Regions from separate parts of the Thalassospira sp. B30-1 genome, predicted to be linked through region 2. Evidence: riboswitches for the same ligand, from Rfam matches in the RefSeq annotation. Region 2 holds a riboswitch; the other holds the start of a gene.
The links. Region 2 has a riboswitch for thiamine pyrophosphate ahead of thiC (phosphomethylpyrimidine synthase ThiC). Riboswitches for the same ligand answer to the same signal wherever they lie in the genome.
Positions count from the first base shown of each region.

Region 1 (14,793 bases), 1.4 Mb from region 2:
TTATCGCGCAGTATGGGGTAACCGGCAGGCCGCCGGGACCGGTTTGCCGCGTGGTACACGTGCTGAAATCAGCAAGAAACTTGCAAATGACTTTGTCACGGCAAACAACGCCGTAATGCATCGAAACACGGCGCACGCGGCCTAGCTTCGATTGCAGGCGGCAAACCCGATTTGCTGCCAATATTCGGGAACGCTTGATTTTAAACCGCCATCTGGTGTTAAAGATGGCGGTTTTGTTTTTCAGGTTAACCCCGGCCGGAGTTCTCCCATGTCGATCAAGTCGCTGATCCGTACCATTCCCGATTACCCGAAAAAGGGGATCATGTTTCGCGATATCACGACCCTGTTTGCCGATGCAGATGGTTTGCGTGATGTGATCGACAGTTTTGCTGCCGAATTTCAGGATAAACAGATCGACGTGATCGTCGGGATTGAGGCGCGCGGTTTTATCATCGGCCCGGCGGTCGCCGTAGCCCTTGGTGTCGGTTTTGTTCCGATCCGCAAACGCGGCAAACTTCCTGCTGAAACCATCGAAGTCGAATATGAACTGGAATATGGATCGGACGTGATCGAAATGCACACCGATGCGATCAAGCCCGGACAGCGTGTTCTGGTGATGGATGATCTGATCGCAACCGGCGGCACGGCTCTTGCCGCGATTGATCTGATCGAAAAGGCAGGCGGCGAAGTTGCCGGTTGTGCCTTTATTATCGATCTTCCTGATATTGGCGGGGCACAAAAAATCCGTGATCGCGGTGTCAATGTCTTCCATCTGGTCGAATTTGACGGCGACTAATGCCTCAAAATAGCTTGATACCCACCGAAAATGACGATTCTTGTCTCTTTTGAGCCGTAATTGGGATATAATCTTACAGTTGAATAATGCTGTAACATGTTCCGGTTTCGGCTGGAGAGAGGAAAATGGTCGTACCTGCCGTCAATAACCAGTCCATAAGTCAGGTCAGCCAGTATGGCCGACTTGCGGCTGCTGGTGCGCGCGGTGTTGCGACGGTTGACCGCAATAGCCAGATTCAGGCCCCCAGCGAACATTACACTTATGACCCCGATAATGACGGTATCCTGTTCAATGCCTATATCGACGGCAAAGGCAAACAGCAATCCGGGCAGGGAAGTGCGGGTGATCAGAAAGACCAGCGCGCCGAACAAAGTCGTCTGTCGGCAGCTCGTCGGGCAAGCGACCGCGAAGGTGCGATTTCACCCGAAAGCGATATCGATTTCGCAAGCCTTCTTGATCCGGAAATTCCATTCGATCTAAGCGCGAATAGCGGAACATCATTCTATGCGGTGGTTAATGCTGTTGTGCATGGTGCGGGTATTCGCGGCACACGGGTTGATGCCTATATCTGATCGCCTGCCGGATTTCCTTGAAAAGTGAATACATTCCGTTCCGGTCCTTGTTGTCGTGCCCAAGCGGCATTATGATCGTGATCCGCCATGCGTTTCGTTTGCTGGATCAGATATGCAGAACAAGCCGGTCCTTAATTCCGTATTCGAAGCCGTTTTTCGCCTGATTGATCATGCATTAAACGACAACGAATATCTGCAACCGCAAAAGCTTCATCGTCTGCTGTATCTGGCGCAGGCCTATTACGGGGCCAATTATCACGGTCGCATGTTGATGCCCGCTGTTTTCATCGCAGATGATATTGGTCCGATTGAACCGAACGTCTATGCCGTCATGGAAGAAAGTCGACCGGATGTGCGGCTTAAATCGGTTGATCCCAAAACGCAGCATTTTATCGAAAGTATCTGGTCGCAGTTTGGTCATCACTCTGTCGAACATCTTAGCGAAACCGTGCGCAATCATCCGCCTTATCTTGATGCATATAAACAGGGGCCGGGGACAGTGATCCCGTTTCAGGTGATGGTGGATTTCTATGCCTCGGTCCGTAAAAGTGCCACCACCCCTGAGGCAAAAGAAGTTGTCCGCCCGCGTGTCATGCGTTCGCATAAGGGCAAACCGGTTGCGACCACCGATTGGTTGCCCCGTCGAATCAAATAATTTTCGGTTTTTGCTCGGACCTATTGTCCAATCTGAATGTCTTCGCACGGATCGGCACGTGGCAGATCATTTGTGAACCACATGAAATCCGCCACATTTTCTGATCCCATCCGAAGCGCATAATCACGCACACCAGGAAGGTCTTCACCCGGGTCATCTGCCTCGACCAGAATGACAACTGCAATGTCGTTATCGTCGATATCAGGTGCATAACGCCGCAGATGGTAGGGTACCGCAATGTCATCACGCACATGCATGGCACCGGCAATCAGGAATGCGCCATCCGGGCTAATGGTTTTGTTCGCGTCAATCATTGCGCGCGCAAGCGATGCATCGCGGGCAAACTGCACAAGCGAAAAGGCAGGCAATTGCGATTTGGGCAACATGTTGCAATGACCGTCTGCAATTTCCTGATCAAATCGTGCAGCAATATCATCGGGTAGCGTCGGCAGGGAGAGCTTTTGCGCAAGCTCGGTCGGCAGGGCGCTGATACCTTCGTTGATCATGGGCCGCAGGACATCCCGGGGCAGGTTGCCAGCAACCATCGGCAGCCCGTTTTCCTTTGCCGCCTCGGCAATCGGGGCATAGTCATGCCATGATGGCCAACCACTTTCGCCCCACTTCATTTCACTGCCAAGTTCCTCGGGTGGTACAGCCTGCCAAGCCAGATCAAGGCTTTCCTGCTGGTCGCGATCAAACATTTCCCAGACAACTGCACGCTTGGTGCCTTCGCGTTTGCTTAGCGCGCGGACCAATTGTGCCTGATGATGATGATGGATCGGATTGTCGTGTTTTTCCCCGATCAGGATAAAACGCGTCCCGGCAAGATGCGAAACCAAGTCGTCAAACATGATATAGCGCTGCCCGGCCATATCGAAAATCAGTCCCGGTGCCGGGGGCAGGGAATTGGCATCGGGAATATCACGAATGCCTGCCGGTTGGCTTGAGGTGCGGGTTTGCGCCTGCGCCGAACGAACCGGAAATTCCGTCGCCGCGATCATTGCTGCAAAAGCAAGACACAGCGAAAGTGATTGTTTGAAACAAGATCGTGTGCGGGCACGAAACACAGTTTTCATCACGCGTGGAATTTCCAGTCCGTTGATTGGCCGATTTTCATTCCGACTTTATTTACTCAAATCCAGGGCGGTTTCAATATCATGGATCAAATCGTGGGCATCTTCGATACCGACGGACAAACGCAACAGATCATCGGGCACAGGGCTTGTTGGGCCTTCGACCGATGATCTGTGTTCAATCAGACTTTCGACCCCGCCAAGTGACGTCGCGCGTTTAAACAGTTTGCACTGATTGTGGAAATCCACGGCCCGTTTGCCGCCGCCCTTGACCCGGATCGACATCATGCCGCCAAATCCGCCGGTCATCTGACGCTTGGCAATGTCATGGCCGATATGGCTTTCAAGGCCGGGATACTGGACCTGCGCGATTTCAGGGTGGTTTTCGAAATGGCGGGCGATTGCCATGGCATTGGCACTGGCCCGTTCGACCCGGATTGACAGGGTACGCATACCACGCAAAAGCAGCCATGCTTCGAACACACCCAGAACACCGCCGCCGCCTGCATGCTGTTTGCAAACGCGTTGCCAGAATTCGCTGTCCTTGTTTGCAGTGGTAAGTGTGCCGGCCAGAACATCACTATGTCCGTTAAGATACTTGGTTGCCGAATGCATGACGATATCTGCACCCAGTTCAATCGGGCGGGTCAGAAGCGGTGTGGCAACCGTATTGTCAACCGCAACAATCGCCCCGGCCTTGTGCGCGGCATCGGCAACGGCGGCGATATCGGTGATCTGCCAGTCCGGGTTGGCGGGCGTTTCCAGCCAGACCATTCTGGTTTTGCCCGGCTGGATATGTTTCACCCACTGGGCCGTGTCGCCATTATCAACAAAATCAAATGTCAGACCGGCGCGCACACCGCTATCGAGCATGAAGCTGCGCAGCGCCCAATACATTACCTTTGGCGCGACCACATGATCACCTGGTGATAACGCATGCAGCAAGGCAACGGCTGCGGCCATGCCCGATGCGAAAAGCCGCGTCTGTGCGCCACCTTCGAGCGCGTCAAGAACCGCACAGGCCTGATCATAGGTCGGGTTGTCGGTGCGAGTATAGCATCGGCCATCGTGATAGCTAAGATCGGTATTGCGTTCGAACGTTGTCGACGGATAGATCGGCGGGGTGACCGAACGGGTGGTTTCCTCGACCCAGCCCAGGGCCTGAGCCGTGATGGTTGCGGGGTTCTGTTTCTTGTTATCGGCAGACATGGTGGCACCTGATTTTGTTGTCATTTATTGCCGCGCAACATAACGTGGAACACGCCACATCCCAAAACGAAAACAAAAGAACGACTGATTCAGATGCCCCATATCACGAACGATCCCCAATTCGACCTTCCCAAAGAATGCGATGTTGTCGTTATCGGCGGCGGTATCCATGGTGCCAGCAGCGCGTACTACCTTGCCAAGGCGGGCATGAAGGTTGTCCTTCTGGAAAAGGATACCATTGCCTCGCATCAGTCCGGTCGGGCGTGGGGGTTCGTGCGTCAGCAGGGCCGTGATCCGGTTGAACTGCCCCTGATGATTGAATGCAACCGCATCTGGCAGGGGCTTGAAAAGGAACTCGACGCTGATCTGGAATGGCGGCAGGGTGGGGTCATGTTCGTTGCGCGCGATGATGCCGAAATGGCGGAATTTGAGCAATGGATCGAAGACGCCAAAGGATTTGATATCGAAACGCAGGTGCTTGATCCCAAGGGGGTTGCCAGGATCGCACCGGGCATCACGCGCCCCGGCGTTGGCGGGATTTATACCCCGTCTGACGGGCAGGCCGAACCGAAAAAGGCCGCCCCGGCAATCGCAAAACGTGCCGGTGAACTCGGCGCCTTTATTGCCGAAGGTTGCGGTGCCATTGGCATTGAAACGAGTGGCGGTGCAATCAGTTCGGTCATATCCGAACGTGGCGAGATCAAATGCAAATACGTGATCTGTGCCGCTGGGGCCGCGACGCATAAATTCGTTGCCAAATTCGGCCGTCGCCTGCCGCAGCAAACCACGCGCGGCACGGTGATCCGCACCACCCCGGTGCCGGAAATTTCAGCCGCCGGTACATTGGCCGCCGGTCTGGCGTTTCGTCAACGTGCCGATGGCTCGATGAATATCGCTGACGAATTCATGACCGATCTGGATCTGACATTGGGCCGGTTCAAATATGCCCGCGATTTTGCACCGGGCCTGTTTGCTAATTGGGCGACCTTCAAATTCCATCTGAACAGGCGGTTTGTTGATGACCTTGTTGATCGCCTGCCGGGTTCGGCGGCATCAAAGCAGCCATTGATCGGGCGGCGGGAAAATCAGGCGCAGCCCTACGAGGTGCGCGTGAATAACGCGATGGCGAACCTGCAAAAGGTTTTCCCGCAAATCAAACAGGTCGGTATTGCCGATAAATGGGCGGGCGATATCGATGTTACCCCCGATGCGATACCGGTGATCGATCAGTTCGACAATCCAAAACATTTCTTTGTCGCCACCGGTTTTTCCGGCCACGGATTTGCCATGGGGCCAGTGGTCGGCAAGGTGCTGGCGGACTGGATCACAACCGGGCAGCCATCCATTACGCTTGCCGGGATGGAGCTTTCACGGTTTGAGGACGGCACCATCCGCAAACCGCGCACGCGGGTCTGATCTTTTTGTGTGAGGAATAATCTGGCGTCGGGATCGTTTTCAAACGGTCTTGACGCAGGGTATCTGTCATGCAATTAAATGTTATGTTATAACGTAACTTTTAATTTGAAGCTCATGATGAAATTTGCATCGGTCGCCGGTGTTGGTCTGGCTCTTTTCGGTGCAGCACAAATCGCCTAAAGCCGAGACCATGATCGCAGTTCTCCCAAACATTGCGGCCAGGGTTTCGGCTTTCGAAGACCGGCAACGATCTGCACGTTGCCGGTCTTCACCTATCTGTTATGCTCTATTGCGCGGCTTTGGTTTCGGGTAAATCATTCGTCTGATGATTGGTTTTGCCGTCAAAAAACCGTGTTGCCCCAATCGGGGCGGCAATGAAGTCATTCGCGCCAATGTCGGCATCCTTGCGTGCCGATGCCAATCGCACCGGCGGTTCGTCAACCGGTTCTGCGGTCAGGACGAAAGTCCCCCAATGAATGGCAAGCGCCTGCTTGATGCCCATTACCTGCATGATCTGAATGGCTTCTTCGGGGTTGGTGTGGGCGTTGCGCATGAAATCGCTGGGCTCGTAAGCCCCGATCGGGATCAGGCCGAAATCGATCCCGCCATATTGTTCGCCCATTTCGGTAAACAGCCGTTCGTTCCAGCCGGTATCACCGACGAAATAGAAACGATAGCCATCTGCGAATTCAAGGATATATCCGCCCCACAGCATTTCCTTGCGGTCCTTGGTGGTGCGCGCCGACCAGTGATTGCTGGGCACATGGGTGATGGTAACGCCGCCATGCGAAAGGCTTTGGTCCCAGTCGAGTTCTTCGTACTGGTCGGGGGAGATTCCGGCCTTTTCCAGAAGAGTTCCGTTTTTCAGCGGCAGGATATAGCGCGGGCCATTGCCAATCTTTCCAAGGCTTTCGACATCGAAATGGTCGTAATGATTGTGCGACAGCAGCACCAGATCAAGCGTAGGCAACTGATCGATCCGCAATCCCGGCTGGCTGTATCGTTTGGGGCCGACATATCGGAACGGCGATGCCCGTTTGGCAAAGACCGGGTCGGTCAGGATATTGAGCCCGCCATATTGCACCAGAGCCGTCGCATGGCCGATCCATGTGACTTGCAGGCGCGCCGGATCGGGATTGTGGATCGCGTCCATATCCGGGGCCTCGGTCGGGATTTTGCCGTGCTGGTGTTTGGCTTTTGGCCAGTTTTCAGAGCCGAAATAACGCCGCTTCAGGAAGCGCCAGAATGATCTTTTGCCGGTTTCCGGCAGGGGATAGCGGTTTTCAAATCCGAATGCTGTGTGGTGCGTTGGGCGTTTTTTGTCAGTCACGCGGTCAAATCCCCTGATCGGCTGATTGATATTTTCGATCTTATGAATGTGTCGCGGATCGGGAATTGTGCAAGTGCGGGCTGATCAATGGAAAAGGCCGGAACCGCGTTTGGTTCCGGCCTGCATTCCAGTCGGTTTATTCGATCACGGTCACGTAGCTGTCAAGCGGTGGAACGGTTTCGATAATGCCCTGATCCTTGAGATAATCGGCAAAGCGGGCATAACGGGTGCGGTCAACAGCAGCCGGACGGAGCGCAAAGCGCGGCAGGGTATCGGCCCATGCCTTGATGTTAAGCTCGTCATCCAGGTTCGGATAGGCCGCGATAAAGGCCTGCCAGCTGTCATCGGGATGATTGACCAGATACTGAACGCCCTCTTCAAGCGCGGCCAGCATGCGGGCAAAGCGCGGATCATCGGTTTTGTCGTTGCGCACGGTCAGGATCAGCTCGTCATAGGGCGGAACGCCTTCTTCCTCGACATAAAATGCCTTGCCCGGTTTGCCTTCGATTTCCATCTGGTTGAGCTCGAAATTGCGATAGCCGCCGATGATCGCATCGACCTGCCCGGAATACAGCGATGGCGAGAGCGAGAAATTGACATTCACCAGTTCGACATCGTCAATCGAAACCCCGTATTTGCCCAGCATCGTGCCGAGTAACGCATCTTCGAAACCGGCCAGCGAATAGCCGATTTTCTTGCCCTTAAGGTCGGCAATTTCCTTGATCGGCCCGTCTTTCAGAACGATCAGGCTGTTAAGCGGGGTTGCGACCAGCGTGCCGATCCGGGTCAATGGCAGGCCTTCGGCGGCCTGCACGTGAAGCTGCGGCTGATAGTTCACGGCAACGTCACCCTGACCGGCGGCAACAAGGCGCGGCGGGGCGGATGGATCGGCCGGTTCGATCAGCTCGACATCCAGATCATGCTTGGCAAAAAAGCCCTTTTCCTTGGCGACAATCAGGGGCGCGTGATCGGGATTGACGAACCAGTCGAGAAGTATGGTGAGCTTGTCGGCGGCGAATGCCGGGCTGGTCATTCCCATCGCAACCGCGCCAATCGTGGCCGCGGTGATCATGGATTTCAGGCGTGACATGGATGAACCTCCTATCGGATATCGGAATATTTTTGATGTTCTGCCCCGCAATCTTTCGCGAGGAATTCGGTTTATTTTGCCGGTTTCAGGCTGTCGGGCTGCCATGGCAAGGCCGCACGTAACGCGCGGTCGACAAGGAAATATTGCGTGATCGAAAACGCGCACAGGATCAGAAGGCAGGCAAAGACCATGTCGATCTGAACCCGGGCATTGGCATGCAGCATCAGATAGCCAAGGCCGTGGCTTGATCCGACCCATTCGCCGATCACCGCCCCGATGGGGGCAACCGCAGTTGCGACCCGAAAGCCCGAGGCAAATGAAGGCAGTGCGGCGGGGAGGCGCACATGGGTCAGCAACCGCCAGCGGCTGGCACCCATGGTGCGGGCAAGGTCGAGGAAGCCCGGTTCGGTGCGCGATAACCCGTCAAAAAACGCGACGGTGACAGGGAAGAAAATGATCAGGGCCGCCATTGCGATTTTTGAGCCCAGGCCAAAGCCCAGCCATAATACCAGAAGCGGGGCCAGCGCAAAAAACGGGATCGCCTGCGACACGAGCAAGATCGGCATCAGCCAGAACCGCACGGGGGCAAAAAGTGCCATCGGAAGGGCCGCCAAGGCCCCCAATGCCGCCCCGGCAAAAAGCCCGATCACGGTTTCGGCAATCGTGTATCTGGCATGATCAAGCAACACGTCATGACGCTTGATCAGGGTCAGCCAGACTTCATAGGGGGCAGGCAGCATATATTTCGGCGCGCCGGTGACGGTGACAACAATCTGCCATGTCGCGATCAGGGCGGCGATGATGATGACGGGTCGGGCGAGTTTCAGCAGCCGCCGTTCGGTAAGCGGGGTGCGAGGTGTCTTCGTCATGCCGTTCCCTCCGCCCGGTTGAGTTCCTCGGCGGTGGCGCCAAGCTGACGGAGCAGTTCAGCCTGATGGCGGAGGATTTCCGGATCGGTGACATCGCGCGGGATGGTGCCCGCCGGAAGCATGGCGTCACTCAGGACCGCGGGGGTACCACGCAGGACATGAACCCGGTCACCAATCCGAAGGGCTTCGAGCGGATCATGGGTCACCAGCAAAACCGTTTTGCCGCGCAATACCCGTGCGGCAAGGTCCTGAAGGCGCATGCGATTAAGCGGATCAAGGGCCGAAAAGGGTTCATCCATCAGGACAACCGGGCGGTCTTCCATCAGGGTGCGGGCAAGGGCAGCGCGCTGTTTCATCCCGCCGGAAAGTTCGGCCGGGCGTAAATGTGCGGCGTCTGATAGCCCGACCTTGGCAATCAGCGCATCGGCGCGCGCAAGATCGGGGCGTTCATTGCGAAGCACCGCCCCCAGAACGACATTTTCCCGGACAGTCCGCCAGGGCATCAACAAATCCTGCTGCGCCATATAGGCAACCCGGCCCAAAAGCGGCTTGCCATCCGAGCAGGCAATATCCCCGCCAGCCTCGCCATCGACCAGCCCGGCGAGATAGCGCAACAATGTGCTTTTGCCGACACCAGATGGGCCCAGCAAACAGGTGATGCTGCTGGCGGGCAGGGTCAGGTCAAGATCATGGAAAATATCGTCGCCGTTAAAGGCCACGCGACCACCGCGCAGATGAACATCAAACGGCGTTACGTTGCCCGTTAAAACGGGGGGATTTAAGGAGGCTGCCGGTTTCGGCGCTGGTTCTGTCTTGCGCATGCGATCCTTCCTACGCCGGTCTTAACCGGTTCAGGTTCAAAGGGTCGTCCGGCAACACCGAACCTCTCAGCCGATTCACGATCGGCCCCCCTGGAGATGACGGGACTATGCGCAGATCATGGCGGGACGTCAAGCATTGGAAAAAGTTCTTGATTTGTTCTTTTGTTTGTGGCATAAAGACAAAGTCAACGGGAGAAATGTACCCGGACCGAAACCCGCAAGGCCTTGTGCCTCGCGGGTTTTTGCGTTTGGGACCAGATCAAAGAGGGGATCAGGATGCAGCGGCAAGGATTGAGGCAGGGCGGCGGAGTAGTCCGCAGGATATGGGTCGGGGGATGGCGGAGCCATTACGGCGGCGTTCCGCGCTGGTTCTAATACGCTTTCAATACGCTTGTTTGTCATGACGGGAGAGGTGCGTCTTGTCGGGGAACGGACCCCGGATTTGCCGGAAGCGGCAGCAATGGCAGTGGTGGTGGCAGTGATTTGTGGCCCCTTGGTGGTGGACAGGTTGGGGGCAGTGCGCCCGAAATCCGTCTGCTGATGAAAATGGCGGCAGCCCGAGATGTGTCTGGACGTCGGGGTGGCAGGTTGCCGCCGTGGCCGGAGCGGGCAACGAGCCGGTGGCCGTCAGTGGACCGTCAGTTGGCGAGATTGCTGGAGGCCCGAGGTGTGTCCGGGCTTCATGGTCATGGCATTGCCGGAAGAGGCCGGAGCTGGCAGCGATGCCGTGGGCGGTCAGTGGCCGTCGATGGTGGGAGACAGGTGGGGCCGGAAGTGATCGGATCGACCGTTCGAAGCTAGCCCGCCGGGTGATCCCGTCCATGTGCTAAGCCATCGATCACCGCCGGGAAGCAAATGCGCCTTGCTTTGCGCCGGCTTGTGGTTTCGATATGCTGGGCGATGTCATTTTCTGTTTTTGGGGGCGATGGTCTGGGGGCGGTTGGGTTGCGCGTATCACGGCGGCCCTGCAGTATGGGCTTGCATCAACCAATTGATTTGTCGATACCTGTTGACCTGTGCAGGGCCGCGATTGATTACTTGGGGGTGTTGTCGTCTGGCGTTACCAGAGTGATTGCTCCGCTTGTTCGGCCCGCTTCAAGGTCGGCATGTGCACGTGTGGCCTCGGAAAGGGGATATTCGGTCGCGGCCGGGAACTCATACTGACGCAAAATATTGAACCACGCGTGTGCGGCCCGGTGATAGTTTTCTGTATCCGTGACATACGTAAGGATACTGGGCCGTGCAAGAAACCGGTTGGTCAGATGCCGCAGGTCAAGAGGCGGTATGTCTCCGGCAACCTGACCAATTGTTGCGGTAATTCCGAACGGCCTGGTCGCGTTTAGGGATTTGGTCAGATTATCGCCGCCGATCCCGTCAATCGCGTAATCAACACCGCGTCCTGATGTCAGGTCCATGACGGCGGTTTCAAAATCCTGTTCGCGATACAAGATCGCGTGATCAAGCCCCTGCGCTCGTGCTGCCAGTGCCTTGTCTGAGGAGCCGATTGTGCCGATGGTTGTCGCCCCTAAATGCTTGGCCCAGCGGACCAGTATCTGGCCCAGACCACCTGCTGCTGCGTGTATCAGAACGGTTTGACCCGGTGAGACGCGGCCAATTTGTTCTAATAAAAGGTAGGCAGTCATGCCGCGCAGGAAGGAACCGGCGATCTGATCGGGGTGAAGATCATCGGGGATTTTGATCAGCTGGCTTGCCGAAATGTTGCGTTCTGAGGCATAGCTTCCGGCCGGAAAACCGGCATAGGCAACCTTGTTGCCGATGGCAAAGCCGGTCACGTCAGGACCTGTTCCCGTAACGGTTCCGACAGCTTCAACCCCGATAATCGCGGGCTTTTCTTGCAGCGGATACAGGCCGACGCGATGATAGATATCGACAAAATTAACCCCGATCCGGTTTTGGTCAATCCGGACTTCACCCACGGCTGGTGCGGGTAAATTGATTGCGCATTCCTGAAGGCATTCCGGGCCGCCGATTTGGCTGAGTTCGATGATTCTGGTCATGAAATACTCCTGACATTTGATGTGATATCAGGAATATCCGTTGTTTTTCCTGGGGGAAATTCCCTATGTTTGCGTAGTTAATGGGGAAAAATGCGCAAATGAATTGGGAAGACTACCGATACTTTCTGGCTTTGGCTGATACGGGCAGTTTTTCGGCGGCGGCAAGGGAACTGGGTGTGGATCACAGCACGGTTGCGCGTCGGGTCAATGCGCTTGAAACCACATTCGGGGTCCGGTTGATTGATCGTTTGCCGAAGTCGGTGATGTTGACGGTTGATGGCAAACTGGTTGCCGAGCAGGGGCGTCAGGCGGTTCTGGCAATGCAGGCGGTTGAACGTGTTGCGGCGGGATCCGCCGACCATGTTTCAGGAACTGTTTGTGTGAGCGCACCACCGGCACTGGCCAGTCATATTATCGGGCCAAAAGTCCGGGAATTGCGAGAACAGCATCCTGAGATCGATCTTGTTTTGCAGGGGGAAACCCGATCAACAGACCTGAACCGGCGGCAGGCCGATATTGCGTTGCGCCTGTCGCGCCCGGAAAAATCGGCGGTCACAGTGCGCAAGTTGACGGATATGCCGTTCGGTTTTTACAGCGCACCTGATTATGACAAGCCCGAGCATGTCTGGGACTTTATCAGCTGGGATGAAACGACGGCCAGTATCCCGCAACATCGCTGGATCGAGGAGCGGTTGCATGGGCGCAAGGTCGTGCTGCGTAGCAATGATACCAGCATACAGGCTGCGGCGGCTGGCTCGGGGTTGGGAGTTGCGATTTTACCGCACTTTGTCGGGGATGCCGATCCAAGGCTGGCCCGCCTTTATCCTCATGAAAGTTTTCCACCGCGCGAGGTCTGGATGCTGGTGCATGAGGATCTGCGTCATGCACCACGCATCCGAACTGTGATGGATTTCCTGATCAAGACTGTTGCCGTGCTGAAAACCCAGATCGTCTGAGTAATTGATATATTGCTTACCACGCTGCCGCGCTGGATAAAAGCCGTCCTGCCGGGTAATCCCAGCCATGTGCGACGCCATCAATGGTGGCCGGGAACCGAACGCGCCGGGCCTTGCCCCAGCTTGTGGTTTCGAGATGCGGGGCGATGTCGTTTTCGGTTTCGGGGGCGATGGTTTGGGGTCGGGTTGGTTGCGCAGTCTGGCAGAGCAGGTGGGCGGTGCGGGCCAGCGAATGGCGGGCGGTGGTGATCTGGCCGGTCTGGCTGCGAAGCAAAAGGGCGTGGATCGTGCTTGCCGCCATCAGATAGCCGGTGGCGTGGTCAAGGGCCTGCACGGGAAGGGGCGTTGGTTTTGGCGCATCGGCCTGTTTCATGCCGAAATCGGCGATGCCACAGCTCATTTGTACCAAGCTGTCAAAGCCGCGTCGTTTGGCCCACGGGCCGGTCCAGCCATAGGCGCAGAGTGTCACATCAATCAGACCGGGATTGATGCGGCGAAGTTCATCCGCGCCGTAACCAAGACCCGGCAGGGCATCGGGGCGATAGCCATGCAGCAGGATATCAGCACCTGCCAGAAGGCTTTCGAATGTTTTGCGATCCTCGGCACGTTTGAGGTCAAGCCCGGCACAGCGTTTGCCAAGGGTGATTTCGGGGATTACCGCGCCCTCGTCCCAATGGGGCGGGTCGATGCGCAGGACATCGGCACCATAGGCCGCCAGAAACCGCCCGGCGACCGGACCGGCCAGAACGCGGGTCAGGTCAAGCACGCGAATCCCGGCCAAGGGGCGGTCGGGCCGGATAACGTGGCGCGATTTGGTGAATGTGCCGTGATCCTGCCAGCCGATCAGCGGTTCGGCTGCAATCGCCGCCCCCTGCGGGTGGGATTGCCAGTCATCGAGGCTGCGCATGGTGGCGGCACAGCCGCCCGCCGCAATGATTGCGGTTTCGAGGTCATCGGATTTCCAGTTTGCGACAATGGGGGCGAGGGCCTGGCGATCCGGATAATCGCCCAGAACCGAAAGGGCTGCCGCACGGTGATGCGGGGCGTTGGTGTGAAGCCGTATCCAGCCATCGGCGGTTTTGTAATCACCGGCAATCGCGTCCCAGACCGGCGGCAGTTCCCAGCCAATCGGGCGGATCGTGATATCAAACCATTTCGACGCCAGCCGTTGATCAATGATGACGCCTGCCTGATCACCGGTGGCCAAACCGCGATAGCGGGAAATCATGGCGGATGCGATGCCCATTGAGGCCGTTGCAAGATCAGTCACGGCAAAGAAGGATGGCAGGGCGTCCGCGCCGGTGATTTTGATATCGGGCAGGGCGTTTGTTGCGCCCGGTAGATCAAGGGCATTTGCAATCGGGGCGATGAACGGGTTGGGCTTGTTGGTCATGGCGGTCATGTTGGTGGCTCCTTTTTCCGCATCGGTGGCGCGGGGGGGGGGGGGGATTGATCGGCCAAGGATCACGCGGGGCTGGACAAATCGTCAATCTTGATCAAGATAATCAATATGAAAAATCTTGATGATCCGATGAATGAGACGGCATTTTTCACGCTGTCAGCACAGGAAGTCTGTGCGGCGACCGGCATATCGCGTGATACGCTTTATGCCTATGTCAGCCGCGGGATCGTGCGCGCCATTGCCCATCCCGGTGATGCACGCAAAAGCCTTTATGACCATCGCGATGTGCGCAAAATCATTGAGAGCAAAAAACGCGGCCGGTCGCGGCAATCGGTGGCGGCATCGACGATTGACTGGGGCGAACCGATACTGGTGTCGAAAATCACCCGCATTGCCGACGGGCGGTTTTTCTATCGCGGCAAGGATGCGGTGGGGCTTTCGGACACCATGACGCTTGAAGATGCCGCGCGGCTTCTGGCGGGATTGCGGGTCGATCAGGATCGGTGTTGCGCGCCCGATTTCATCCCGGCCAATCACACCACACCGTTTGACCGGATGATTGCGATGATGGCGGGCGAGGTGACAA
Region 1 covers NZ_CP065232.1:1,669,732-1,684,524, forward strand. Annotated here, with positions in the region: gene IT971_RS07890 (hypothetical protein) at 1-145, shown strand, start outside; gene IT971_RS07895 (adenine phosphoribosyltransferase) at 269-796, shown strand; gene IT971_RS07900 (hypothetical protein) at 922-1,368, shown strand; gene IT971_RS07905 (Panacea domain-containing protein) at 1,481-2,023, shown strand; gene IT971_RS07910 (ChaN family lipoprotein) at 2,044-3,099, opposite strand; gene IT971_RS07915 (PLP-dependent aspartate aminotransferase family protein) at 3,148-4,329, opposite strand; gene IT971_RS07920 (FAD-binding oxidoreductase) at 4,399-5,721, shown strand; gene IT971_RS07925 (MBL fold metallo-hydrolase) at 6,008-7,051, opposite strand; gene IT971_RS07930 (ABC transporter substrate-binding protein) at 7,188-8,141, opposite strand; gene IT971_RS07935 (ABC transporter permease) at 8,213-9,010, opposite strand; gene IT971_RS07940 (ABC transporter ATP-binding protein) at 9,007-9,831, opposite strand; TPP riboswitch at 9,822-9,933, opposite strand; gene IT971_RS07945 (quinone oxidoreductase) at 10,866-11,849, opposite strand; gene IT971_RS07950 (LysR family transcriptional regulator) at 11,948-12,805, shown strand; gene IT971_RS07955 (CoA transferase) at 12,822-14,207, opposite strand; gene IT971_RS07960 (citrate synthase family protein) at 14,316-14,793, shown strand, end outside.
Region 1: it holds a riboswitch for thiamine pyrophosphate, as region 2 does, so the genes downstream of both, IT971_RS07940 (ABC transporter ATP-binding protein) here and thiC (phosphomethylpyrimidine synthase ThiC) in region 2, are expected to answer to the same signal.

Region 2 (14,793 bases):
AGAACCACCAGCCACCCCAGCCAAGTTCGTAATAGGCCCACCAGGAGCCAAGCCCGATCCCGGCGGTCAGGAACATCCATGCGGCCAGCGTCCAGGGACGGACCCAGCGCGCCCATGCCGGATCAACCCGGCCTTCGATGAGTGCGGCAACGGCAAAGGCAAAGGCCACCGAGAAACCGACATAGCCGAGATAAAGGAACGGCGGGTGAATGGCGATGCCGGGGTCCTGAAGCAGCGGGTTCATGCCTTCGCCGTTGAGCGGCGGATTAATCACGCGCTCGAACGGGTTAGACGTCAGAAGGATGAACAGCAGGAAGCCAAGCGCAATCAAGCCCATGACGCCAACGACGCGCGCCAGAAGGCTTGGTGGCAGGTTCTGGCCAAAGCCCGCGACGGCAGCCGAAAACAGGGTCAGGATCATCACCCAGAGCAACATAGAGCCTTCGTGGTTGGCCCAGACGCCGGTGATTTTATAGATCAGCGGTTTGGAGGTGTGGCTGTTGGCGACCACATTGACGACCGAGAAATCGGATGTGACATAGGCATATGTCAGGGCGGCAAAGCTTGTACCGACAAGGGCAAAGCAGGCAATCGCCAGACGTGGCGCAATTTTCAGAAGTGCGACATCACGCCGCGATGCGGCCAGAAACGGGATGGTCGACTGTGCCAATGCCACCACGAGTGACAGCACCAGGGCATAATGTCCGATTTCAACAATCATAAGTGGGCCTGTTGTTTGCTCTTATCCGCCTGCGGGGCTGATATAGTCGCTCCGGTCTGGTTTGAAAACCTTGCGGAATATCAAATATGCGCTATTTGCTGCACAGGCGAAGGTCAAAGTATGGCAATAGTCATTACATATTACGCCAATTCACGATATAAAACCGCAATCAGCGAGCGGAAATTGAAGACCAAGGGTCTGTAGAACATGAGTCAATGTCCTGTCATTGACATCGCGCAAAGGGAAATATGGGCACGTCGGGCAACCACGGCCTCTATTGTCATTGCTGCGACGCTGATTGCCATCAAGGCCGCCGGTTGGTTCATGACCGATTCCGTCAGCCTTCTGTCTTCGATGATTGATAGCATGCTTGATGTCGGGACGTCTGTGATCAACTTCATGGCGGTCCGAAGCGCATGGCGCCCGGCCGATCACGATCACCGTTTTGGCCATGGCAAGGCCGAACCGCTGGCGGGGCTTTTCCAGTCTGCCTTCATGATCGGGGCGGCCATTCTGGTTCTGGCGGAGGCCGGATCGCGGCTTGCCGAACCACAGCCGATCCGGTTTGCGGTTGAAGGCGTGTGGATCATGTCGATCTCGCTTGTCATGACCGTCGGGCTTGTGTTGCTGCAACGAAAGGCGGTGCGGATGTCCGGGTCGTTGGCGGTTGACGCCGATTCGATGCATTACACCAGCGACATCCTGTCCAATCTGGCGGTGATTGTTGCCCTTGTTGCCGGTTTTTCCGGCCTGAACTGGGCCGATCCGGCGATTGGCGGCATGGTGGCGCTTTTCCTGCTTTATTCCGCGGTCAAGGTCGGGCGCAATTCGGTTTCGGTCCTGATGGATCAGGAATTGCCGGAATCAGACAGCCAGAGGATCATCGAACTGACGATGAAAAACGCGTCCGTGATCGGCATTCACCGTCTGCGCACCCGGTCATCGGGCGTGCATCGCTTTGCCGAGATCGAACTGATCATGGATGGCGGGATGCTGATGCGGGAATCGCACACCATCTGCCATCAGGTGATGGACAGCATCCGGGCGGAATATCCCGATCTGGATATCACGATCCATCCCGAACCGCCCGAAGACATCCATCTCGACGAGTTTAGCGGTTATACCGAAGACCCGGAATTCTGGCATACGGGCCGGGCGCGCAAGGCCGGTCAGGACAGTATTCCGGCGTCAAATGGCGAGCTGGCGACGGGTCGCTAGGTTTCGGGTGTTTTCCACCAATTGACATTACCCGCATAACTTGTAACCCTGCAATCGATCACCTGGGGAGCCCCGACAAGGGGCTGAGAAACTGCTGGCTTTGCAGCGCAGTGACCCTTTGAACCTGATCCAGTTCATACTGGCGTAGGGATGGTGCGGATGCCGGCATATTTACCTGTTTTGATACTGTGGGTACGCCCCGTTTGTCATGGCGGGTTTGCCATTACCGGTCGGCATTTTTCATCAGCAGCCTCTCGCAGAACTGGGTCTCCATTGCCTTGATTGCAAAGGGGCCTTTTATGTCTGTTCCATCTACCAAAACCGATATCAGTATTGATGTCACCAGCGATGTTACAACCGGGCCGTTGCCCGCATCGCGCAAAATCCACATTACGGGATCGCACTTTCCCGATATTCGCGTACCGATGCGTGAAATTGCGGTTCATCCCACCGCAGGCGAACCACCGATCAGGGTTTATGATCCGTCGGGGCCTTATACCGACCCGGATGTTACGATTGACATTGCCAAGGGACTGCCACGACTGCGCCGAAGCTGGATCGCGGCGCGTGCTGATACCGAACGATATGCCGGGCGCGACATCAAACCCGAAGATAACGGCTTTGTCGAAAGTGAAAGCTATGCGGTTCCGGCATTTCCGCAAAGCCATGCGCCGTTGCGCGCAACTGGCGGGCGGGCAGTGACGCAGCTTGCCTATGCCCGGGCCGGGATCATTACCGCCGAAATGGAATATGTCGCGATCCGTGAAAATCTGGGCCGGGCGGAAATGCGCGCCAATGCCAAGCGTGATGGCGAGGCATTCGGGGCGGTGATCCCCGATCATGTGACGCCCGAATTCGTGCGTGAAGAAATTGCACGGGGGCGCGCGATCATCCCGGCCAATATCAACCATCCCGAAGCCGAACCGATGATCATCGGGCGGAATTTTTTGGTCAAGATCAATGCCAATATCGGCAATTCGGCGGTGACATCATCGATGGCCGAAGAAGTTGAAAAGATGGTCTGGGCAACGCGATGGGGGGCGGATACGGTGATGGACCTGTCGACCGGGCGCAATATCCACAATATCCGCGACTGGATCATCCGCAATTCGCCGGTGCCCATCGGGACGGTGCCGATCTATCAGGCCTTGGAAAAGGTTGGTGGTATTGCCGAGGACCTGACATGGGAAATATTCCGCGACACATTGATCGAGCAGGCCGAACAGGGCGTGGATTATTTTACCATCCATGCCGGATTGCGGTTACATCACATCCCGTTAACCGTGGACCGGGTGACGGGCATCGTATCGCGGGGTGGGTCGATCATGGCGAAATGGTGCCTGTATCATCATCGCGAAAGTTTCCTGTATGATCATTTCTCCGAGATTTGCGACATCTGCCGGGCGTATGACGTTTCCTTTTCACTGGGCGATGGATTGCGGCCCGGATCGATTGCCGATGCCAATGATGCCGCCCAGTTTGCCGAACTGGAAACACTGGGCGAGCTGACCCGCATCGCGTGGGATCACGATTGCCAGGTGATGATAGAGGGGCCGGGTCATGTGCCGATGCATAAAATTCGTGAAAACATGGACAAGCAATTGTCGATTTGCGGCGAAGCACCGTTTTACACGCTGGGGCCGCTAACCACCGATATTGCGCCCGGCTATGATCACATTACATCGGGGATCGGGGCGGCGATGATCGGCTGGTTCGGCACTGCGATGCTGTGTTACGTGACGCCCAAGGAACATCTGGGCCTGCCGGACCGGGATGATGTGAAGACCGGGGTGATCACCTATAAGATTGCTGCCCATGCCGCCGATCTTGCCAAGGGTCACCCGGCAGCGAAGGCACGCGATGATGCGCTTTCGCGTGCGCGGTTTGAATTCCGCTGGGAAGATCAGTTCAACCTGTCGCTGGACCCGGAAACCGCACGGGCATTTCATGATCAGACCCTGCCGAAAGAGGCGCACAAGGTCGCGCATTTCTGTTCGATGTGCGGGCCGAAATTCTGTTCGATGCGGATTTCACACGAAATCCGGGCCGATGTGCAGAAGGAAGGCATGGCGGCGATGGCGGAAAAATACCGTGATGGCGGGGATTTATACATGCCCCGAAACAACGGGAAATAAGCCTGTGAAAATGGCGGGCCCGGTGACGGACCCGCCTTCTTCTTTTGGTTTGCCGTGCCGAAAGGTTAAAGGACGGTCAGCATGCTGGCGACCAGCGGATGACGGACGATGTCCCGATCAGCCAGTTTGACGCAGGCGATGTCTTCGACATTTTCAAGACGGTCCGACATTTCCGACAGGCCCGACATTTCCGGCAGAAGGTCGGTCTGGTCCGGGTCGCCGGTCAGGATCATGGTTGAATTCCAGCCAAGGCGGGTGACCAGCATCTTGAGCTGTCCGTAGGTGCAGTTCTGGGCCTCGTCAATCACGACGAAGGCATTGTTGAGTGTGCGGCCACGCATATAGCCAATCGGTGCGATTTCGATCGTGCCGTCCGAAAGGTACTGCCGCAGGCGTTTGGCACCGAGACGGTCATTCAGTGCATCGTAAAGCGGGCGAAGATAGGGGGCCATTTTGGCTTCGACGTCGCCGGGCAGGAAGCCGATATTTTCGCCAGCCTCGACCGCGGGGCGGGCCAGAACGATGCGGCCGATTTCGCCCTTGTCCAGCGCTTCGACGGCCTTGGAAACAGCGATGAAGGTTTTCCCGGTTCCCGCCGGGCCAAGTGCAAGGATGAGGTTGAAGGCATCGATTGCTTCCATCAGGGCCGCCTGATTTTCGCTTTTCGGGCGAATGTGGCGGCGGAAGCTTTGATCGCGTTGGCCGTTCTGAGGGACGTCACCCTGACCGTTCAGGGGATGCCAGTTTGACTTGTCACCGTCAAACAGCTCGTGAACGTTGGTGTCTGCCTGTTGCGGACGGCTACGACGGCGTGCTGCGCGCTTACCCATAAGTCACCTCATCAATTGTGCCAATAAAGCAAAACGCGCCATTCCATCATGGAAAGGCGCGCATTCAATTTTCATCTTGCGATGGAAGTGGCGGGTGGGTTCACCGCCGTTCGCAGCAACATGTTGCATCTGCGATCCGGGGGGCGAAAAATTCCGTTTTACAACGTGCTCTCGCGTCACTCGGGAACCCCTCCTGCGGTCCAGTTATTGACCGTACAACAGAATCGTACGCCTACATCCTGTGTTTTGTCACTGTTTTTTATCTGATTAAATTTAAATGAAATCGGAAAGTGAGTCTTTTCAGAGATTTATGCCGCATCTGCGAGATAACTTTTTTCTAATGCAGTGCTTCGGGCGTCCCGGATTGGTGTTTTGGCAGGCCAAAACTGATTATCCAGCCGATCAGAAGGAAGGCGGCCGAGACGGCCAGACAGCCAACCAGACCGCCATACATATAGGCCAGTCCCGACAGGATGGTGCCAGTCAGTCGCCCGACGGCATTGGACATGTAATAGAACCCGACATTCATCGCGACCCTGTCACCATCGGCATAGGCAAGGATCAGATAGGAATGCAGCGATGAATTGACCGCAAAGACCAGCCCGAAGACCATCAAACCGCCCAGAACGGCAATTTCGGGCGAGATATCAAATTGCACGGCGGCCGCAATGCCCGCGGTCACGATGATCAGGGCGAAAATCCACAGGCGCGCACTTTGTCCGTCCGGGGCATGGGTGCCTGCGCGCAGGATTTTGGGCGCAATCGTCTGGATGAAGCCATAGCCGATCACCCACAGCGCCATATAGGTGCCGACCTCGATATGGCCCCAGCCAAGATGGGTTGCCAGAAAGACCGGCAATCCGACGACAAACCAGATATCGCGCGATCCGAACAGGAACATGCGGGCGGCTGACAGGATATTGATCTTGCGATCCTTGGAGAAGACTTCGCGGAATTTGGGTTTCGGTTTGTTGGCCGGGGCGGCCATTTCGGGACCGATGGACAGGGCCACCGCAATCAGGATGACGGTCAGCCCGGTTGCCATCGCGAGCAACGCCCCGCCAAAACCAAGCCAGGCCAGAAGCGCACCGCCCATGAAAAAACCGGCCCCTTTGAGCGCGTTTTTCGATCCGGTCAGTAGGGCCACCCAGCGAAACAATGCCCCGTCGGCATTTTCGGGCACCAGAACCTTGATGGCCGACTTGCTGGACATTTTGGTCAGGTCCTTGGCGACACCCGATGCGGCCTGCAGGCCCATGACATAGGCAACCGATATCCACGGCAGCCAGTTTTCATTGGTCAGGGACAGGGCGGAAAGGGCGGCGATCTGGGTGATCAGCCCGGCAAACAGGGTAAAGCGGAGCCCGCGCGCCTGTGCCAGCCAGCCACCGACCAGATTGGTGATGACCCCGGCACATTCATAAAGGACAAACAGAAGGGCGATTTCAAAGGCCGAATATCCAAGGTCATTGAAATGCAGCAGAACCAGCATGCGCAAAGCCCCGTCCGTCAGGGTAAATCCCCAATAGGCGGATGTGACAAGGGCATAATTGCGAATGGCCGATGACATGAAAATGATCCTAAAGGCTTTGGGCGACTTTGGCGGCCAGATCAACCATCCGGCAGACATAGCCCCATTCATTGTCATACCAGGCGAATATTTTGACCTGCCGTTTGTCGATCACCATGGTTGATCCGGCATCGATGATCGAAGATCTGGGATCGTTCAGATAATCGCAACTGACCAGCGGGCGTTCCTCGTATCCGAGAATCCCGGCAAGATAGGTTTCCGAGGCGGTGTGCAGCAGGTTATTGACCGTTTCGACATCGGTGTCGCAGGCGACTTCGAACACGCAATCGGTCAGGGATGCGTTCAGCAGCGGCACGCGCACGGCAATGCCGTTCAGCTTTCCGGCCAGTTCCGGGTAGATCATGGTGATGGCGGTGGCCGAGCCGGTGCTGGTGGGGATCAGCGATTGCAGGCTGGACCGTGCGCGGCGCAGGTCCTTGTGCGGCAGGTCAACCACGGTTTGGGTGTTGGTCACATCATGGATGGTGGTGATGGCACCATGCACGATACCCAGGTTTTCGTGGATGACCTTGACCACCGGGGCCAGACAGTTTGTCGTGCAGCTTGCCGCGGTCAGAAGGTGATGGATTGCCGGATCATAGAGATCGTCATTGACGCCATAAACGATGTTAAGCGCGCCTTCCTTGACCGGGGCGGCGACGATGACTTTTTTCACCCCCTGATCAAAATAGGGCTGAAGCGTTTCGGGGGTTTTGAATTTGCCGGTACATTCGAAAACGATATCGCAGCCCTGCCCGACCCAGTCGGTATCGCCCGGTGTGGCATTTTCCGAAAAGGTCAGGACGGCTTGGCCATCAATGACAACCGTATCATCGATGCAGGTTACCGGATGATCCCAACGCCCATGCACGGAATCGAATTCCAGCAGGTGGGCGGCGGTTTTCGCCCCGCCGCTGATTTCGTTGATATGGACGAATTCAAGGCCGGGATGGCCCCAGCCTGCACGCAAGGCAAGACGCCCCATGCGGCCAAAGCCGTTGATGCCGATACGGATTTTGCGGCTCATTTCGAGGACTCCTGAATATCAGGTCACTAACGGGGGCCGTTAGTGACCGTTTCGCGTTTTATGCGCTTTCGTTCGCGGGCATTCCGGTTTTGCCAATGTCGTCGAGCTTCTGTTGCAGCGACATCCGGTCAAGGGATGCGAAAGGCAGGCTCATGAAAATTGAAATCCGGTTGCGCAGCATGCGATAGGCATCGGCGAAGGCAAGGCGGATTTCGGCCTCGGTTCCGGTGGCACTTGCCGGATCGGGTACGCCCCAATGGGCGGTCATCGGGGAGCCGGGGAAAATCGGGCAGCTTTCCTTTGCCGTCTGGTCGCAGACCGTAAAGATGAAGTCGAATTTGATTTCGTCCTGCGCGGAATAGACTTCCATCGGCTTGGAGGAAAAGACAGACGGATCATCGCCCAGACTTTTGAGAAGGTCGATTGTATAGGGATGCAGATTGCCGCGCGGATGTGCCCCGGCGCTATAGGCATGAAAATGCCCTGCGCCTTCACGGTTCATGATGGCCTCGGCCATGATGGAACGTGCGGAATTCCCCTGACACAGGAACAGGATGTTATAGGTACCGCCAGTCATGATGATGTCTCCGTCCGGTTATGCCGGTTTGGCGTTTCAACAGCAGGTCGAGGTCGATGTTTCGCCGGAAACCGCGATACCGCAAAGTTCCGGGCGGCCCTGACAGCAATCATCGGCAAGAAATCCCAAAAGATCACGCATAACATCGGGGACGATCCGATAGATGATCGACCGGCCGTTGCGTTGCGATGTGATCAGTCCGGCCTGGCTTAGAACCGACAGATGGGTGGACATGGTGTTGTGCGGGACCACAAGGCTGCGTGCGAGGTCGCCTGCGGCCATGCCGTCTTCGCCCACGCGCACCAGAATCCTGAATGCTGCCAGACGGTGTTCCTGTGCCAGTGCGCCAAGGGCGCTGATTGCTGTGATTATTTCCATATGTCGGGAAATATTGACATAATGAAATGATGGCAAGTGACATTTTTGTTTCCACCTGCCGCGTCGTTAGGCTTGAAAGAGATTCGAAATGTTTTTCAATGGTTTATCAGGACATAATAAAAATATACCAAATAACCGGTTTTTTAGTTATGATGGCGCCATGAAAGAAAAAGACATCGCACCCGCATTCGCCGCATTGGGCCACGAAGCCCGTTTGAAAATCTATCGCCAGCTGATCAAGGCAGGCGACGGGGGGCTTAATATTGGTGATATCGGGCGGCTGATCGGATTGCCGGCATCGACCCTTGCCCATCATCTGGGGGCGCTGGTGCAGGCAGGACTGGTGCATCAGGAAAAGCAGGGGCGTGAAGTGATCAACCGTGCGGATTACGACGTGATGCAACGGGTTGTCGGTTTCATGATGGATGAATGTTGTGCGGGGGTTGATCTGGATGGTGAAAATCCGGCCCGTGCTGACGGAAATCTGGAAACGACCTGACAGGCGGTTCTTTTTGTTTGGTTCAATATAACTATTATTCTAGGGATATAGATATGACCGAAATTTCCCTTCAACTCAGACGCCTTGGGCAGACTGCCTTCCGGATTGACCGTGTGGTCGTGGCCTTCGCGATTGTTGTTGTTCTTGTTGCCCTGCTTGATCCGGCGCAATTGCGGGCGAGCCTTGAATTTACGGCACTTTCTTTGCGTGATACCGCGCCGTTTCTGTTTCTGTCGATCGGCATTGCTGCCTATGCCGGTGCCAGTGGGGCGGACAGCATCATATCGCGGGCCTTTTCCGGGCATCCGGTCAAAATGGTTTTCACCGCCGCGGCGTTCGGGGCGCTGTCGCCGTTCTGTTCCTGCGGGGTCATTCCCCTGATTGCGGCGTTGCTCAGCATGGGGGTGCCGCTGGCACCGGTCATGGCGTTCTGGCTGGCATCGCCGGTGATTGATCCGGCGATGTTTGTTCTGACGGCGGGGACGATCAGCTACGAATTTGCGATCTTCAAGCTGGGGGCGGCCATATTCCTGGGGCTGTCTGGCGGTTTCGTGACCATGTGGCTTGCATCCGCCGGATTGCTGTCAGAGCCGCTGCGCGATGGTGTTGGCAATGGCGGATGCGGCGGGGCAAAAATACGCAGCCCCAAATCCCCGGTCTGGGCGTTCTGGCGGGAACGGGACCGCATTGCGAAGTTTCGCAAAACCGCGATTTCGACCACCCTGTTTCTGGGTAAATGGCTGGCTTTTGCCTTTTTGCTTGAAAGCCTGATGATGGCCTATGTCCCTGCGGACCGGATCAGTGCCCTGTTGGGCGGGGCCGGGATGCTGCCGATTTTGACCGCAACGCTTGTCGGGGTTCCGGCTTATCTGAATGGCTATGCGGCCCTGCCGCTGGTGTCGGGCCTGATGGAACAGGGCATGCAGACCGGGGCGGGAATGGCGTTTCTGGTGGCGGGGGGTGTTTCATCCATTCCGGCGGCGATTGCGGTTTTTGCCTTGGTAAAGCGCCAGATTTTCGTGCTTTATCTGGCCTATGCGCTGATCGGGTCGTTTGTGGTGGGGATATTTGCCCAGATCGGGTTGGGCTGATTGCCCGATCACATGCCCGATATGACGATTTCGGGATGGCACGCGCGCCAAAAATCAGTACAGTGCGCGCCAACCCGAAATCATGATCAATGGATGAACCATGCCGACGATCGACGAGCAGGTATCGCGCCGCCGTACCTTTGCCATCATTGCCCACCCGGATGCGGGTAAAACGACACTGACTGAAAAGCTGCTGCTTTTCGGGGGTGCCATTCAGATGGCCGGTGCGGTGAAGGCGAAAAAGGAACAGCGTGGCGCACGTTCGGACTTCATGAAGATCGAACAGGATCGCGGTATTTCGGTGTCATCCGCCGTCATGACGTTCGAGTTTGAAAAGAACATCTTCAACCTGCTTGATACGCCGGGCCACGAAGACTTTTCCGAAGATACATACCGCGTTCTGACCGCAGTTGATTCCGCCGTCATGGTGATTGATGGTGCCAAGGGGATCGAGGCCCAGACGCGCAAGCTGTTTGAGGTCTGCCGCCTGCGCGATGTGCCGATCACGACATTTGTTAACAAGCTTGACCGTGAATCACGTGATTTCTTTGAACTGATCGATCAGATCGAACGTGACCTTGCGCTTGATGTGTCGCCGGTGACATGGCCGATTGGATCGGGCCGGGATTTCCATGGCTGTTACGATCTGGTCAATGATCAGCTTCTGTTCATGGAAAAAGGCGGCAATGTCGTCAAGGAAGCCATTCCGATCAAGGGGCTTGATGATCCGAAGCTTGATGAACTGATCCCGGATTATCTTCTGGAGAAATTGCGCGAAGAAGTCGAAATGGTGCGCGAAATCTGCCCGCCATTTGATTTGCAAAGCTACCGCGAGGGGCATCTGACGCCGGTTTTCTTTGGCTCGGCGGTCAATAACTTTGGTGTGCGTGAATTGCTGCGCGGACTTGGCGATATCGCACCGACCCCGCGCCCGCAGGAAGCGGCAACGCGGCTTGTTGAGGCCAACGAGACAAAGGTTTCGGGCTTTGTGTTCAAGGTGCAGGCCAATATCGACCCGAACCATCGTGACCGCATTGCGTTCATTCGCCTGTGTTCCGGCCATTTCAAACGCGGCATGAAATTGAAGCACGTGCGCGCGGGCAAACAGATGGCGGTGCATAACCCGATGCTGTTCTTTGCCAATGAACGCGACATTGCCGAAGAAGCCTGGCCGGGCGATATCATCGGCATTCCGAACCACGGCACATTGCGCATCGGCGATACCCTGACCGAAGGCGAAGACCTTCGTTTCCGGGGTGTTCCGGCCTTTGCCCCGGAATTGTTGCAGAAGGTGCGCCTTGATGATCCGCTGAAGGGCAAACATCTTCAGCGCGCGCTTGAACAGCTTGCCGAAGAAGGCGCATCACAGGTGTTCAAGCCGATGATGGGGGCTGACTGGATCGTTGGTGTGGTCGGGCAGCTTCAGTTCGAGGTTCTCAAAGAACGCATCGCGGCCGAATACGGCATCAAGGTGCATTTCGAACCGACACCGGCCTATGCCGCGCGCTGGGTGATGGGCAGCGATCCGCTGGAAATCAAGAAATTCCGCGATGCCAACCAGTCGGCCCTGTTCGAGGATCACGACGAAACGCTGGTGTTTATCGCGCGCAATGCCTGGCATCTTGAAACCACGCAACGCGATTGGCCGAACCTGAAATTCGAAGCCACGCGTGAGCAGAATATGGTTGCGGCTTGACGCGGGACGCAATCGGGATAGCAAAAAGGCCGCCCTGAAAATTTCGGGCGGCCTTTTTGTTTGTCTATTGTTGTGTGTGGTCAGCCGAGGAAATACCGCCCCGCCGCGACAAGCACCATGCCCGCGACCATCGCGGCAAACAGGTTGCGCACGACAATCATCGTAATCACGGTGGCGGCGGCACCGGCGATGCCGATGGGCCCGGCGGACAGGGCGCTTGGCACCCAGACGGAAATCAGGACCGCACCCGGAAGGCGTTCAAGCACATGTGCCCAGCGACCGTGTTGCGGCAGGCGGTCGGCCATCAGAAGGCCGCCAAGGCGCATGCCGTAAGTCACGGCGGCCATGCCAAGGATGGTCAGGACCGAGGCGGTGCTGAAGGTGGTCAGATCAGGGAAACTCATCATTTGCCGGCCTCCGTCGAATAGGTGCCTTCGGGGGCGCCATAAGCATCTGCTGCTATTTCAGTTTCGGGTGCTGTATCGTCCATGTCCTCGCGCCATGTCAGGGCGGCGACAATCACCCCGGCCCCGGCCCCGGCAAGGATCGACCATGTGCCGGGCAAGGTGTAATGCCCGATCAAAGATCCGATAGCGGCGGCCAGCCACGGCAGAAGATCAACCCGGCCCTTCCACATGCCGACCGTGAGTGCGGCAAAGACCGCGGTAAAGGCGAAATCAAGCGCATAGACATTCGGGTCGGGTATGCCCCCGCCCAGCAGATATCCGATGGTGTTGCCCGCCGCCCAGACAACGCCAAGAAAGATCCCGCCGCCCAGCAGGAAGCCCGGATTGGCAAGGTTTTCCTGGGTCATGGTCACCGCCCAGTTTTCATCGGCGACCATATGCATGCCGCAGATTTTGACCCAGAGCGGACGGCCACGAAACACCGGGCGCAGCGACGCGCCAATCAGGACATAGCGCAGATTGATCACCGCAGTGGCGACAATGATCGTCACACTGGGGATGGTTTCGCGCCACAGATCGACCGAAACGAATTGCGCCGATCCGGCAAAGACCGTGAGGCTCATGAACAGAAGTTCACCCAGCGACAGACCGCGCTGGGTGGCAAGCACGCCAAGCACCGCGCCAAAGATCATGGTGCTGGGCAGCAGGGGCAGACAGGCGATGGCACCGCGTCTAATGGTGTCGGCATCGAAATGCCGGGTCGGGGCAGATCCGGGGCGAGACATCTTGTGCGTTTCCGTTTTTTATCGCTGGTGGCGACTTATGACTATTGGTGGTGGGCGAGGAGCCTGCCCTTAATCTAGGGAAGTTCCAAACAGGAATATTGGATAATATTGCTATTGCGATTTAACGGATTTCATCGCCAGCGTGGCCAAAATCATCGATCAGCATGTCGAGAAACAGCTTGGTGATCGGATCGGTCTGTTTGCTGTCATCAAAGCATGCCTGAAAGGTGACTTTGACCGTGAACTGGTCGCGTTGGATCATGCGCATGCGTCCGTCGTCGACGAATTGCCGGGCATAGTGTTCGGGCAGATACCCCAGATACGCCCCTGACAGGATCAGGCGGGCTTCGGCCTCCATATCGGATACGGTTGCATGTGGCCGGGCGATTGCGAATTCCTTTAAATCACGCCCCAGCCAAGGTTTGCGCCCGATCAGGCGATAACGCCGTATTTCATCAATATCGATTTCGGGGTCGGGCCGCGCAAACAGCGGATGCGCCGACCCGCAGTAAAAGCGATGGATTTCGGTATAAAGCGGGATATAGCGCAGGCCGAGAACCGTTTTGGGAAAACTGCAAATCCCGATCTGGATATTGTCGGTCACCACCTCGCGCAGCAGATCATTGGGCGGGAGGGTTTCCACATTCAGTGTGACATCGGGGGCGCGTTCGATGAACCGGGCGATGGTTTTTTCAAATCGGCGCGTGCCAGGATCGGTGATGGTGTTATCGGTCAACCCGATGGTCAGCGTGCCACTTAGCTTGTCACGCAGGGCACGCATCTTGGTTTCATATTGTGCAATAGATTTGAAAATCCGGTGGGCTTCGTCAAATACGACCTGACCCTCGGCAGTCAGGGCAAAGCCGCTGCGCCCGCGTTTGCACAGCGTAAATCCCAAGCGGGTTTCAAGGGCAGTGACATAGCTTGAGATTGTTGAAAGTGAAAGGTTCAGATCGCTTTGCGCGGCGGCAAATCCCCCGGCCTCTACAATGGTTGCGAAGATGCGCAACAGTTTCAGATCGGCCTGTTCTGTGATCACCGGGCGGTTTCCCCACGCAAATGAAATTACTTTGATGGTTACCAAAGTAAAGTTCAGGAATATGTGATTTTTTTAGAGCGTGCAATTTGATCTGATGGCCCGATCAGACAAATTCTGCGGTCCTGCCTGTTTGTGCGGGGTAAAGGGCGTGCAGTGATCAGGAGGTTCCATGTTCACAGATGACAAGCTTGCCAGGCTGCGCGAAAAATATGGCAATGCCAAAGGGGCGGATGTGTTCGATCCGCATTTCAGCGAGGTTGCCCGGTCGCAGTTTTCTGAAAGTGGCGGGCGGAAATGGCCGTTTGCCGGGGTGCCGACCTTTCTGGATGCGCAATATGCCGTCGATGCGGCACAAAACAACTTTGCCGGTCTGGATGTCGTGCTTGTTGGTGTCCCGATGGATTTGGGGGTTAGTAACCGCGCAGGCGCACGCCTTGGCCCGCGCGCCGTGCGCAATATTGAACGGATTGGCCCATATGAACATGTGATGCGCATGGTGCCGGGGGCGATTGCCCGTATTGCCGATATCGGCGATGTGCCATTTCGCAGCCGTTATTCGCTGGAAAAATGTCACGAGGATATCGAGGCCTATTTCAACAGGATTGTTGATGCGGGGGTGATCCCGATTGCAGTCGGCGGCGATCATTCGATCAGCTATTCGATCCTGAAGGCGATTGGCCGGGATCGTCCGGTTGGCATGATCCATCTTGATGCCCATTGTGATACCTGTGGGGCATATGATGGTTCGAAATTCCATCACGGCGGGCCGTTCCGTGAGGCGGTGATGGATGGCGTTCTGGACCCCGAACGCACCATTCAG
Region 2 covers NZ_CP065232.1:262,220-277,012, forward strand. Annotated here, with positions in the region: gene IT971_RS01220 (heme lyase CcmF/NrfE family subunit) at 1-721, opposite strand, end outside; gene IT971_RS01225 (cation diffusion facilitator family transporter) at 929-1,939, shown strand; TPP riboswitch at 1,993-2,108, shown strand; gene thiC (phosphomethylpyrimidine synthase ThiC) at 2,239-4,074, shown strand; gene IT971_RS01235 (PhoH family protein) at 4,140-4,904, opposite strand; gene arsJ (organoarsenical effux MFS transporter ArsJ) at 5,242-6,474, opposite strand; gene IT971_RS01245 (ArsJ-associated glyceraldehyde-3-phosphate dehydrogenase) at 6,485-7,501, opposite strand; gene IT971_RS01250 (arsenate reductase ArsC) at 7,560-8,078, opposite strand; gene IT971_RS01255 (helix-turn-helix transcriptional regulator) at 8,115-8,456, opposite strand; gene IT971_RS01260 (helix-turn-helix transcriptional regulator) at 8,617-8,955, shown strand; gene IT971_RS01265 (permease) at 9,009-10,046, shown strand; gene IT971_RS01270 (peptide chain release factor 3) at 10,147-11,742, shown strand; gene IT971_RS01275 (AzlD family protein) at 11,823-12,149, opposite strand; gene IT971_RS01280 (AzlC family ABC transporter permease) at 12,146-12,934, opposite strand; gene IT971_RS01285 (LysR family transcriptional regulator) at 13,056-13,973, opposite strand; gene speB (agmatinase) at 14,143-14,793, shown strand, end outside.